3 regions of the [Pantoea] beijingensis genome follow, and region 2 is predicted to be linked to each of the others. Evidence: predicted binding sites of a transcription regulator. Region 2 holds the regulator's gene; each other region holds the start of a gene.
The links. The regulator PurR, encoded in region 2, represses purine synthesis genes. The targets are predictions, from matches to a motif close to CANGCAAACGTTTGCNTG.
Positions count from the first base shown of each region.

Region 1: serA (phosphoglycerate dehydrogenase) is a predicted target of PurR. The motif match lies at 2,483-2,500, and genes of this name have one in related genera.
Region 3: glyA (serine hydroxymethyltransferase) is a predicted target of PurR. The motif match lies at 3,228-3,245, and genes of this name have one in related genera.

Region 1 covers NZ_CP071409.1:801,885-806,473, forward strand. The annotation lists gene J1C60_RS03660 (oxidative stress defense protein) at 1-188, shown strand, start outside; gene J1C60_RS03665 (LysR family transcriptional regulator ArgP) at 307-1,206, opposite strand; gene rpiA (ribose-5-phosphate isomerase RpiA) at 1,479-2,138, shown strand; gene serA (phosphoglycerate dehydrogenase) at 2,587-3,825, shown strand; gene J1C60_RS03680 (5-formyltetrahydrofolate cyclo-ligase) at 3,895-4,485, opposite strand; RNA gene ssrS (6S RNA) at 4,549-4,589, opposite strand, start outside.
Region 2 covers NZ_CP071409.1:2,149,299-2,153,887, forward strand. The annotation lists gene J1C60_RS09650 (C40 family peptidase) at 1-716, shown strand, start outside; gene cydH (cytochrome bd-I oxidase subunit CydH) at 859-948, opposite strand; gene purR (HTH-type transcriptional repressor PurR) at 1,307-2,332, shown strand; gene punR (DNA-binding transcriptional activator PunR) at 2,368-3,273, opposite strand; gene punC (purine nucleoside transporter PunC) at 3,391-4,589, shown strand, end outside.
Region 3 covers NZ_CP071409.1:1,112,693-1,117,281, reverse strand. The annotation lists gene J1C60_RS05030 (DUF1007 family protein) at 1-379, opposite strand, end outside; gene csiE (stationary phase inducible protein CsiE) at 505-1,773, shown strand; gene glyA (serine hydroxymethyltransferase) at 1,860-3,113, opposite strand; gene hmpA (NO-inducible flavohemoprotein) at 3,453-4,589, shown strand, end outside.

The DNA.
Region 1 (4,589 bases), 1.3 Mb from region 2:
ATGCGAAGCTGGGCCCGGTTTACAGTATTCGCTACCACGTAGCGAACTACCAACCGATGCCGATTGCCCGTATGTATAAATCCGCTGATGCAGCGCCCATGGCATCTGCTGCTGAAACCTATGAAAAACAGAGCATCCATTTTGACGATAAAGTGGATGTAGTGTTCGAAATCCAGCGTAATCAATAACGCTGCCAGAGCGGGCGGCTGACAAAATATTTTTTCGTCACAAGCCCGCCAGCCCGAGTTGTTTGGGCATTGGCGCCTGCGTTATCTTTTTGCTTAAGCCGGGAATTTCCGGCTTTTTTTATGCTGTATCCTGGCGGAGTACGCGGTGACCATGTGCTAAGAGGGCATCGGTTACTCTGCGCATCAGACGGCTCTCCGGGGCAAAACGATGCCAGTAAAGCATGCGGCGCTGCAGCAGACCTGGTGTCAGGTCGATCAGTTCGCCGCTGGCTAACTCTTTTTCTATCTGCAAATGCGGGATCATACAGCAGGTTGACCCCTGGCGTGCCAGCTGCACGAATGCCTCTGAAGAGTTAACGATATGGCAAGGGACGCTACCGGGAGAAAGGTCAAAATTTTGCTGCAGAAAAGCCTGGTGCATATCATCAAGGTGGTCGAAAGCAACGGCTGGCGCTTTAAGTAACGCGGAGCGGGTGACCCCGTTTGGGAAATAACGGTCAGCAAAGTCTTTCGAACCAACAAACAAATAGTCCAGTGCACCTAAACGATCAACCAGGCAGCTTGGCAGCGGCTGTGGTTGAATACTAACCGCACCAACGACTTCACCACGGCGCAGGCGTTCCTGGGTGCGGGTTTCATCCTCAACCTGGAGATTAAGCCGTACCGGCGAGTCAGTGAGGACCGTTTTTAGCGCAGGCAGCAGCCATGTAGCAAGGCTGTCGGCGTTGACCGCTAGCGACAGCAGTAGCGGCGTAGTCCCACCGTTCTCATCGCCCAGCCACTCTTCTTCCAGTAACTCGACCTGATGTAGTAACGCCAGCAGTTTCTGTCCCTGTTCGGTTGGCCGTGGCGGTACGGTTCGAACCAGTAGGGGCTGGCCAAACATATTTTCCAGCTGTTTGATCCGCTGTGAAACGGCAGATTGGGTAATACACAGCTTTTGCGCGGCACGCTCAAAACCGCGTTCGCGAATCACAGAATCCAGCGCCTGAAGCGTTCGATAATCCGGGCGTTTCATTAGTTTTTATATCCTCCTTCAGCGATGGTGTCTGCACTATACCTTAAAAAGTTGAAGTTGCATCGGCGCGGGCCGATGGCTGACGCGAAGCGTATTTTCACACAAACCGACTTTTCAGAAGAGTGTTTAGCTAAATATGGCGCGCTAATCGCGCATCTGGCCACGTCAGTCGTTTATTCCGGCCCAGATCCTGAAGGATGATGAACCTGCAACTTGAATTATTTAGGGTATATACTAACCACACTTACGTGCAGAACAGGTTTAAAAATACCATGACGCAGGATGAACTTAAAAAAGCGGTTGGATGGGCGGCTCTGGATTATGTGAAGCCCGGTACGGTTGTGGGCGTTGGGACGGGGTCTACCGCCGCTCATTTTATCGATGCGTTGGGATCGATAAAGCATCAGATTGAAGGTGCGGTTTCCAGCTCGGAAGATTCCACGGCGAAGCTGAAGCATCTGGGCATTCAGGTGTTTGATCTGAATGAGATTGATGCATTATCGATTTATGTTGATGGCGCCGATGAAATTAACCATCAGATGGAAATGATCAAGGGGGGCGGTGCGGCGCTTACACGGGAAAAAATTATCGCGGCGGTGGCGGATACGTTCATCTGTATCGCTGACGAGTCTAAGCGTGTTGATATTTTGGGACGTTTTCCTCTACCTGTTGAGGTGATCCCGATGGCTCGCAGCTATGTTGCAAGGGAATTAGTTAAGCTGGGTGGACGACCTGAATACCGACAAAATGTAGTAACCGATAACGGTAACATCATTCTGGATGTGTATAACTTACAGATTATGGAACCGATCGCGTTAGAAAAAGCGATCAATGCTCTCGCAGGTGTTGTTACTGTTGGGTTGTTTGCTAATCGTGCTGCAGATGTTGCACTCATTGGTACTGCGTCCGGCGTTAAGGTTTATCGCGGCTAACTGTTATCAGGGAATTTTATCGCTCTGACGCAGTTGGCGTTTGACGGAGAGAATCTCCCATTTGATTGCCTGGCCGGTACAATAATTTCGATAAAAAATATCTTTTCTGCATCAGGTTAAATTTAGTGACTTATATCACATAGCTTTGACCTGATGCGCTATCGTACTGAGCAGTGAGATTGCCCCGGTATATTCTCCCGTGATGCCTGGCGTCATAACGCCGATATGCAGGCAGTAAAACAATCCTTTGTGTTGCCGCGGGCGTAATTTTTGATATTTTGGCAGAAGGCTGGCTTATACCCGCTCGTATCCGGGATGCAGCCAGGCGGTTATCTCATATGTTCCAGGCAAACGATTGTCTGTGTTGAATACGGGGAAATGCCGGCAGTATCGTGAAAGATACCGGGCAAGCGAGTCACATCTGAAGTCTGCAAAATAAGGTCGGGAAATGGCAAAGGTATCACTGGAGAAAGACAAAATTAAATTCCTGCTGGTGGAAGGTGTTCACCAGAGCGCGTTGGATAATTTGCGTGCGTCAGGCTATACCAACATCGAATTCCATAAGGGCGCGCTGGACAGCGAGTCACTGAAAGAATCCATCCGTGATGCGCATTTCATTGGCATCCGTTCGCGTACGCAACTGACAGAAGATATTTTTGCTGCCGCAGATAAACTGATTGCGGTGGGCTGTTTTTGTATCGGAACGAATCAGGTTGACCTGACTGCGGCGGCCATGCGCGGGATCCCGGTTTTCAATGCGCCTTTTTCCAATACCCGATCTGTTGCTGAACTGGTCATCGGCGAGCTGTTACTGCTGCTGCGTGGCATTCCGGAAGCCAACGCCAAGGCCCATCGCGGTATCTGGAATAAGCTGGCAGTCGGTTCTTATGAAGCGCGTGGTAAAAAGCTCGGTATCATTGGCTATGGGCATATCGGTATGCAGCTTGGCGTACTGGCGGAAAGCCTTGGCATGCACGTTTTCTTCTACGATATTGAAAATAAACTCCCGCTGGGGAATGCCACCCAGGTTCGCCACCTTTCTGATCTGCTTAATATGAGCGATATTGTCAGTTTGCATGTGCCGGAAACGGCCTCTACGCAAAATATGATGGGTGCTCAGGAACTGGCGCTGATGAAGCCGGGTGCACTGCTTATCAATGCGGCACGCGGTACCGTTGTGGATATTCCTGCGTTGTGCGAAGCGTTAGCTAATAAGCATTTGGCCGGAGCGGCAATTGACGTGTTCCCGGTAGAGCCTGAAACCAATACCGATCCCTTCAGTTCACCGCTATGTGAATTCGATAACGTGATTCTGACGCCGCATATCGGTGGGTCGACTCAGGAAGCGCAGGAAAACATCGGTATTGAGGTGGCAGGCAAACTGGCGAAGTATTCGGATAACGGTTCTACGCTCTCTGCGGTGAACTTCCCGGAGGCGTCACTGCCAATGCATGGCAATAATGTAAGCCGTCTGCTACATATCCATGAAAATCGCCCCGGGGTTCTGACGGCAATTAACCAAATTTTTGCCGAGCAAGGGATCAATATCGCGGCCCAGTATCTGCAAACTACACCGCAAATTGGCTATGTGGTTATCGATATCGATGCTTCTCACGAGGTCGCGGACAAGGCGTTGCAGCTGATGAAAGCGATTCCTGGTACAACGCGTGCGCGTTTGCTGTACTGATCGTATGGGTGAATAGGCAAGAGAGGAGCAAATACGGCTCCTCTTTTTTATTCATTCAGCATCCTGCTTTCACCATTGCCAGATCGTCGAAGGCGTGATCACCGCCGGAAGCGGTACATCCCATTCCGCCACCGGTAATTGTGTCACGTGCTGACAATCATGCGCGATGCCGACCGGTAACAGGTTATGTTGCTGCCAGTTTTGTAGGGTTCGGTCATAAAATCCTCCCCCCATCCCTAAGCGTTGCCCCCGAAAATCAAAAGCCACCAGAGGCACGACAACAACGTCCAGTTGGCTCAGTGGGATGAGGTGCAAAATATTCAGCTGAGGCTCCGGAATGCGCAGGCGATTAGGTGTGAGCGGTGTATCTGGATCATAGCGGATAAAAAGCAATTGCCCATGCGCAAACGGATGTAGTACCGGCAGATACACTTTTTTCTTTTGTTGCCACAGCGCAGCGATAAGCGGATGGGTATTCAGTTCACCATCAACGGAAAGAAACAGGGCAATGTGTTCTGCCTGCTGAATGGGGGAAAAGTGAAGTGCACGTTCAGCCACTTGCTGTGCGGCTAGCTGTTGCTGTTCTTGAGTAAGTGCACGTCGCAGATGACGTACATGCTGACGAATGTCCTGTCGATTTAACAGAGTAAGCGCTGTCATAAGGAACTCGTTGCGATAACAATACGCCCGAAGGCTGAAACGGGGTAGCCGTTTTTAAAGAAGGGAATCTCCGAGATGCCGCAGCAGGCTGTAACCCTTGAACC
Region 2 (4,589 bases):
CATCGCCACATGCTTCTGTTACCGCAAATCAGCATAAAAAAGTGGATAAAAGCAGCCCGCGTGAAGATGAGCGGCGCAAAAGACGCCAGGTTAAAACGTCGCCTAAAAAAGCACGTACAGCCTCGATTCAGAAAGTAAAGCTAAAGAAAAAGCCTTCGCTACAAACTGCAGCCGTTGCCACGCCCCACGTCATCTCCGGTAAGAAGCCACTGATAAGGCATTATGGTAAACAACGCAAAATCGCATCCAAAGCACCAACTCTGACAGAGAATGGCTCATTGACTCTCAGTACCGCTCACCGGGTGCGCTATCAGAAAGCGCGTGAAACCGCGATGAATAAATTAATGGGTCAGCTCGGGAAGCCCTATCTTTGGGGAGGTACATCGCCCCATACCGGTTTTGATTGCAGCGGTTTAGTCTGGTATGCCTATAAAGACCTGGTGAAGTTTAAAATTCCACGCACCGCTAATGAAATGTACCACTTACGTGACGCTGCAACGATAAATCGCGAAGCGTTGGAAAAAGGCGATTTAGTCTTTTTTCGGATTAATAATCGTGGGGCAGCGGATCACGTTGGAGTTTATCTCGGTAACGGCAAGTTTATCCAGTCTCCGCGCACCGGCAAAGACATACAGATAAGCGCGCTTGGCGATGATTACTGGCAACGACATTATGTAGGGGCCAGGCGCGTGATGACGCCCAAAACTATCCGTTAACGTGGTGTGTCTTACGTCTTGAACCGCAGTAGTAATGTCCACCAGTGTTGCGCAACTTTCCGAATCGAGCAATAACCAGAGAAAGAGAGGCCATCAGCATTTTCCGTTGTCTCCCCCCTTCCTCATACTTATGCATCTGTGATTAATGCATTACCGCCACCAGGCTAAACGCAATAATCATCAGCAATGCGCCAACGGTGGTCATCAGCGATAACTTCAGGTTAGTACACATATTACACCTCCTTAAATAAGATTCTGTCGATAAACTAACTGGCAACACGATCTGAATGTCAGAGACATCCTATCTCACAACATGAATTATGACGACAACCAATAGCGGTGAACAGATTTTCCTGACATGGCAGGTAAAAATCTCGTTTTCTGTTCACAGCCTTGATAGAATTCCTTTTTTTCGTTGCGCAACGACTGCAACGTCGCATCACTGGCCGTATCTCAAGACGTCAATTACCTTCCCGACGTCATTCAGACAGCAATGAATAAACGACTGCCGTCGGTAATGGTGATGCGGACGCAAACGTTTAACATCAAGCTTATCAACAAATTATGATAAGCGCAGGGGTAGCATTTTAATGGCAACAATTAAAGATGTGGCAAAGCGTGCGGGAGTCTCCACCACCACGGTTTCTCATGTCATCAACAAAACACGCTTTGTCGCGGAAGACACGCGGGAAGCAGTATGGGCAGCAATCAAAGCGTTACACTATTCTCCTAGTGCCGTTGCACGCAGCCTCAAGGTTAATCACACCAAATCAATTGGACTGTTGGCAACCTCTAGTGAAGCGCCCTATTTTGCTGAAATTATCGAAGCTGTAGAAAATTGCTGTTTTGATAAAGGCTATACGCTGATTTTAGGCAATGCGCATAACAACTTGCAGAAACAGCGCGCCTATCTTTCCATGATGGCGCAAAAGCGCGTGGATGGACTGCTGGTCATGTGCTCAGAATATCCCGATGATTTGCTGAAGATGCTGGAAGAGAATCGCAACATTCCGATGGTCGTTATGGATTGGGGAATGTCACGCGGCGACTTTACCGACACAGTCGTCGATAACGCCTTTTCCGGAGGTTATCTGGCAGGACGCTATCTGATTGACCGGGGACATCGGGACATCGGAGCCATTCCAGGCCAGTTGGAGCGCAATACCGGCGGCGGTCGGCACGCAGGATTCCTGAAGGCGCTGGCTGAAGCCAATATTACCGTCCGCGAGGAGTGGATCGTTCAGGGAGATTTTGAGCCTGAATCCGGATACCGTGCAATGCAGCAAATTTTATCGCAAAAGAACCGACCAACTGCCATATTCTGTGGCGGTGATATTATGGCAATGGGCGCGATTTGTGCCGCCGATGAGATGGGGCTGCGGGTTCCGCAGGATATTTCGGTGATCGGGTATGATAACGTGCGTAACGCTCGCTACTTCACCCCTGCGCTAACTACCGTTCACCAGCCGAAGGTGCAGCTTGGTGAAACTGCCTTTGAAATGCTACTGGACCGAATTACCAGTAAACGCGAAGAGCCGCAGACAATTGAAGTCCATCCTTCTCTGATAGAACGTCGTTCGGTAATCGATGGTCCTTTCAGAGATTACCGCCGCTAAGAGTTTGTGAATGCAGGTCCGGGCAACGCCCGGTATCACTCGCGTAGCCACTCTTCATTCATCGTTTCACTGCTTCCCAGATAATCCAGTAGCCAGCTTAATGCCGGCGACATACTCTGCTCAGCCCAACTCACGCAGCAAGGGCTGTCAGGGAAGCTTTCCGGCAGCGATAATTCACTTAGTGCTCCAGATGCTATTAACGGCGCGGCAAAATGCCCTGGCACCATACCCACACAGAATCCCGCCAGCAAACAATCAAAAGCAGTTTCCCAGTCGGGCGTAACCAGTCGTCGCTGATTGTCCAGCGTCCAGGTCGTCCGTTTTGGTAACGCACGGGAAGTGTCTTCCAGTACCAACGATGGCCACTCTCGTATCCGGTCATCCTCAACGGCACCTGAATGCCGCGTCAGCGGATGTCCTGCTTTTACAACGCAGCGCCAGTTCACCGCCCCCATGTCGCGAAAAGCAAATCGCCCACCCACGGGAATCGCCTGCGTCGCGCCAATAGCGACGTCGACGCGGCCATCCGCTAACGCATCCCACACGCCATTGAACACTTCAGACGAAACGTGCAACTCCATATCTGGAAAAAAACGGTAAAAATCAAGGACCAACTGCCGGGTTCGTTGCGGTTTAACAATACGGTCGACCGCAATACTCAACTGCCCCCGCCAACCATTAGCGACCTGTTGGCACTGTCTGCGGGTGGCAAGCATTTTTTTGATAACACCTCGCCCTTCATGAATAAAAAGACGACCAGCATCCGTCAGAATAACATCGCGGTGACGGCGCTCAAAAAGGCTAACCGCCAGCCACTCTTCCAACTGACGCACGGTATAGCTTACCGCTGAAGGTACACGGTGTAGCTCATTCGCTGCTGCACTAAAACTGCCGGTGCGCGCTACAGCGTCGACCACTTCAAGGGAATGTTCAGACCACACAATTTGCCTTCAATTATTTTGATAACAAGACGCAAATATTAGCGTTTCACAACGTGTATGGCACGCGTTTACACTCAGCCGCGTTAAAATCACCTGCTATATAAAAAGAGCTGTTTAATGATCAAGTCGAAAGGTTTCCTTATTTACCTGGCCGTGCTGAGCATGCTGGGATTTCTTGCTACCGATATGTACCTTCCCGCCTTTGGCGCCATGCAACAAGATCTCCAGACCAATCCGGGGGCTATTAGCGCCAGCCTGAGTATATTTCTGGCCGGTTTTGCCTGTGCTCAGTTGGTGTGGGGGCCCTTATCGGACCGTATTGGGCGTAAGCCAGTATTGTTAATGGGCCTGAGCCTGTTTGCGGTCGGCTGCGCGGGCATGTTGTGGGTTGAAAGCGCGCCACTGTTATTAGCGCTGCGTTTTGTTCAAGCGATAGGTGTTTGTTCGGCCGCAGTGAGCTGGCAAGCACTGGTTGTTGATCGCTATAGCGGCACTCAGGCAAATCGCGTTTTTGCTACGATTATGCCGCTGGTCGCCCTTTCTCCAGCACTGGCACCCTTGTTGGGTGCATGGCTTTTGAACCATTTTAGCTGGCGCGCTATTTTTGTTGCCCTGTTCGTCATTGCGATAGCGTTATTCATTCCAACACTACGTCTGCAAACCAAAACCGCCAGTACAGTACATAATAATGCTCAGGAGAAGGTCAGTTTCTTCACACTATTACAGTCTCGTCCTTACAGCGGCAATGTGCTGATTTATGCCGCCTGCTCTGCCAGTTTTTTTGCCTGGCTAACAGGGTCGCCATTTATTTTGGCCAATCTTGGCCTGACACCGGGCGATATTGGCCTGAGTTACGTTCCGCAAACGATCGCATTTCTGATTGGTGGATTTGGCTGTCGCACACTGCTTAATCATGTTGACGGGAAAACCATCCTGCCCTGGTTACTGCTGGGTTATGCTATCAGTATTACGGCAATTTTTTTGGTCGCGCTATCCGGCATCGTTACGTTGAGCGCACTCTTAATTCCTTTTTGTGGGATGGCGATGGCAAATGGTGCTATTTACCCGATCGTAGTCGCCAACGCCCTATTACCTTTTCCAAAGGCAACCGGTAAAGCAGCAGCCTTGCAAAATATGCTGCAACTGGGACTGTGTTTCTTTGCAAGCCTCGCGGTTTCATCACTTATTTCACAAGTATTGATAGTAACCACCGCCGTAATGTTGTTCACAATTTTTCTGGCCTTCATTGGTTTTGCACTACAATTTCAAGGGTGGCCAAAGAAATTACGCGACGGTGAAGTCGCCACACTGGGTAG
Region 3 (4,589 bases), 1.0 Mb from region 2:
CCAGTACCGCTTTATGTCCGTTTCGCACCAGATGATATTCCGGCGGTAAATTATCAAACTTTACCGGCTTACCATCGTGCCAGAACTCAGTGAAATAGTGCTGTCCCAGCACATTGGCCATGACTTCTGCAGCCAGCTTTTTCCATACCACCGAATCAGGTTTTGCATCGCCCGCATCGTAAAAGAGATCGGCTGAGGTAATTTCATCCATCGTCCACACCATTTTCAACCCGCTGAGTTTGTCGCCATCCGCTACCAGTGTGGTTTTTAGCGAAATAAAGCTATGGGGGTGGGAGCAGACAGCTGGGGCTATCGCCAGCAAAAGTGCGCAAACCGCCCGGCCAATTATAATGTTATAACGTAACGATAAAAGAATCATCCGCTTTCCTGAATAAAATTCTGTGACCGACTTTAAATGCCTGAACAAAAGTCGCCGCTTTATCTGCCGCCGCTCTTTTTTTTAGCTATCCTTAGCTCTGTTATGACCTACTGGAATCGCGAATGATGAGTTCTGCTTCAACGACAGCACCTCTCCTCTCCCGTTCCCAGCGGCGTTGCCATCTGCTATTAGCGCTGTACCTGCCCGATACCTCGCTGACACTGGATAAACTTTGCCAGCTCAATGGCGTAGACAGTCACCTCGCCCGGCAAGATATAGCCGAGGCAGGTGAAGAAATCCAGCGCTATCATCAGCTTGATATCCGACCAATGCAGGATGGTAGTTATCAGCTCAGCGGCGCGGAACTGGACCGGCGCCTGTGCTTGCATCACTGGCTGCGGCGTGCGCTGCGTCTTTCTCCGGATTTTATAAAAAGCCATTTTGCTCCCGCGTTACGCCAGAGATTAAAAGCGCATCAGGTTGAGAAAGCTCTCTATGACGATAAAAATCTCCAGGCACTGATCCAGCACTGTAGCCAGCGTTTACAGCGTAATTTCGACGAGCGGGATCGTCAGTTCCTGCAATTGTTTATGCAATTCTCACTCTGCCAGCAGACTCAGGCTGACTTCACGCCACTGCAACAGCAGTGGCTGGCGATAAAAGCAGAACGCGAAGCGGCAGCAGATATCGTAAAACACTGGCAAAAGCGGCGGAACCCACCGCCTCATGCCAATGAAATTGATTTTTACGCCCTGTTATTCAGCATGATGCACACCCCACATGCCGAACAGATTCATCATGAGAATGAGCAGCTTCTGATGCGCCTGGTACAACAACTTATCCAGCGTTTTCAGGCGCTATCCGGCATGCGTTTTAGCGATGAACAAGGGCTTAGCTATCAGTTGTATACCCACCTTGCTCAGGCACTTGATCGCAGTCATTTTGCTGTCGGTATCGATAGCAGTTTGGGTGAAGAGGTGACGCGTCTGTACCCAAAGCTATTACGAACCACGCGTCAGGCTTTGGCGGATTTTGAAACCGGGTATAGCATCCGATTTTCAGAACAGGAGCTGGGACTCATTACCGTGATTTTTGGTGCCTGGTTGATGCAGGAAAGCGATCTTCAAGAGAAACAGGTGTTGCTATTAACCGGAAGTGATAAAGAACTGGAGCTGGAAATTGAGCAACAGTTACGAGAACTTACGTTATTGCCACTCAATATCAAATATCTGGATATGTTTGATTTTCAACAGCGTGGGGCATCTAAGGGGATTGCTCTGGTGATTACGCCTTATGCAACTCCGTTGCCGCTCTACTCTCCTCCGCTGATCCATGCGGAACTCCCGCTGAGTCATTATCAGCAGCAGCGTATTCGCACGTTGCTGGAAGCATAATTGAGAACAAATATTGCCGGGGAGAGAATTACCGGGAGAGAAAATAGATGCCTCCCGCGCAATGCGGCAGGCATCGGGTGCTCTATTTACGCATAGACAGGGAAACGTGCGCAGATCGCCAACACTTTCTGCTTCACTTGTTCGATAGTCCCTTCATCGTTGATATTGTCGAGCACATCAGCCATCCAGCCTGCCAGCTCACGGACTTCCGCTTCTTTAAAGCCGCGACGGGTTACCGCCGGAGAACCGATACGGATACCGGAAGTGACAAACGGGCTTTTCGGATCGTTAGGCACGCTGTTTTTATTAACGGTGATATTGGCACGCCCCAGCGCAGCGTCAGCTTCTTTACCCGTCAGATTTTTATCCACCAGGTCCAACAAGAACAGGTGATTATGCGTCCCGCCAGAAACGACGTTGTATCCGCGTGCCAGGAACACCTCAACCATCGCTTTGGCGTTCTTAGCCACCTGCTGCTGATACGCGGTAAATTCAGGCTCCATCGCCTCTTTTAGCGCCACCGCTTTACCGGCGATAACGTGCATCAGTGGGCCACCCTGCCCTCCGGGGAACACAGCAGAGTTCAGTTTTTTATAAAGCTCTTCATCACCGCCTTTCGCCAGGATCAGACCGCCACGTGGACCAGCCAGTGTTTTATGCGTAGTGGTGGTAACGATATGCGCATGCGGCACTGGGTTAGGGTAAACGCCAGCAGCGATAAGACCTGCGACATGCGCCATATCAACGAACAGCCAGGCATCGATGCTGTCAGCAATTTCGCGCATTTTAGCCCAATCACACACGCCAGAATATGCGGAAAAACCACCAATGATCATCTTCGGTTTGTGCTTCTGAGCCTGAGCTGCCAGCTCTTCGTAATCAATTTTACCGGTTTCATCAATGCCGTAAGGCACGACGTTATACAATTTACCGGACAGGTTAACCGGGGAGCCATGCGTCAGGTGACCACCATGGGCCAGGTTCATCCCCAGGATGGTATCTCCTGGCTGCAGCAGGGCTGTATAAACGGCAAAGTTCGCCTGAGAACCAGAGTGCGGCTGTACATTGGCATAATCTGCACCAAACAGCGCCTTTGCACGGTCGATAGCCAGTTGCTCAACGATATCGACGTATTCGCAGCCGCCATAATAGCGTTTTCCTGGATAGCCTTCGGCATATTTATTCGTCAGCTGAGAGCCTTGCGCCTGCATGACGCGCGGGCTGGTGTAGTTTTCAGAAGCAATCAGTTCAATGTGCTCTTCCTGACGCACTTTTTCTTGCTCCATCGCCTGCCACAACTCGGCATCATAATCGGCTATGTTCATATCACGCTTTAACATCCGCATCTCCTGACTCAGCTAACTTAACAAAACGGCAGTGAATGGCCCTTTCGGGCGAAGGCCCACAGTTTAAACTGTTTTAGTTGGTGTTGGATAGCCGCAATACCCGCTTTTTACGCAAACGATTGGCTTCAGAACTGGCAAGGGTTCAATACATTTTTTACAACCCCTTGCATCACGATAGTTATTCATTCAGCAGATGCGATTTCTTCACGTTTTGTGATGTGGCTTACGCTGTAACAATACCCTTTTTTCTGACAAGGTCATTTACAGCGTTTACCTTCGCGCTATAACATGCATATAAAATACATCTTATATGCATCTATGAGGAACATTGCCATGCCAGATGACTCAACTATCGCGATGGTTAAATCAACTATTCCTGCTATCGTTGCCACCGGACCTAAACTTACCGCGCATTTTTATCAACGTATGTTTCGCCACAACCCTGAGCTGAAAAACGTGTTCAATATGAGTAACCAGCGTAATGGCAATCAGCGTGAAGCGCTATTCGACGCGCTGTGTGCATATGCGACCCATATTGACGATCTGCCCACCATTTTGCCGGCAGTCGAACGTATCGCACAAAAACATTCCAGTCTGAATATACAACCTGAGCAATATCAAATTGTTGGTCGACATTTGCTGGCCACGATTGAAGAGTTACTGAACCCGGGTAAGGACGTTCTGAGCGCCTGGGGAAAAGCCTATGACGTGTTAGCTAACGTTTTTATTCAACGCGAAGAAGCCATTTATCAAGCGTCTGAATGCAAACCGGGCGGCTGGCGAGGAACTCGCACATTCCGTATCAGTGAAATTACACCGCAAAGCACATTAATTAGTAGCTTCATTCTTACACCCGTTGATAATCAGCCCGTTGCCGACTACCAGCCCGGGCAGTACCTTGGCATTACGCTTAACAACGCCAGCATAGAGAATCAGCAAAACCGCCAATATTCACTTACACGCTCCCCCAATCGCCGTGACTATCGTATCGCCGTAAAGCGCGAGCCACAGGGAATCGTCTCAGGCTGGCTGCATAATATGGCAAAAGCCGGTGATAACATTCAGCTTTCAGCGCCTGCAGGCGATTTCTTTATGGTGGTAACGCCAGAAACGCCAGTTACGTTAATTTCCGCAGGTGTAGGGCAAACACCAATGTTAGCAATGCTGGCGACCTTGTCAGAAAGGCAGCATCCTGCACGGGTTAACTGGCTGCACGCGGCCGAAAATGGCCGGGTTCATGCCTTTGACGATGAGGTCAAACAGTTGGGAAGCCATATCCCGCACTTCACTCGCCATATCTGGTATCGTCAGCCGGAAGCCAGTGATATTCAACATTATGACGACTCTGGCGTAATGGATCTGGCAGGCGTCAGCACGCAGTTGATGACGTCTGATATGCAATTTTATCTGTGCGGACCTATCGATTTTATGCGGTTTATTGTAAAGCAGCTAACCGGGGCCGGTGTTACA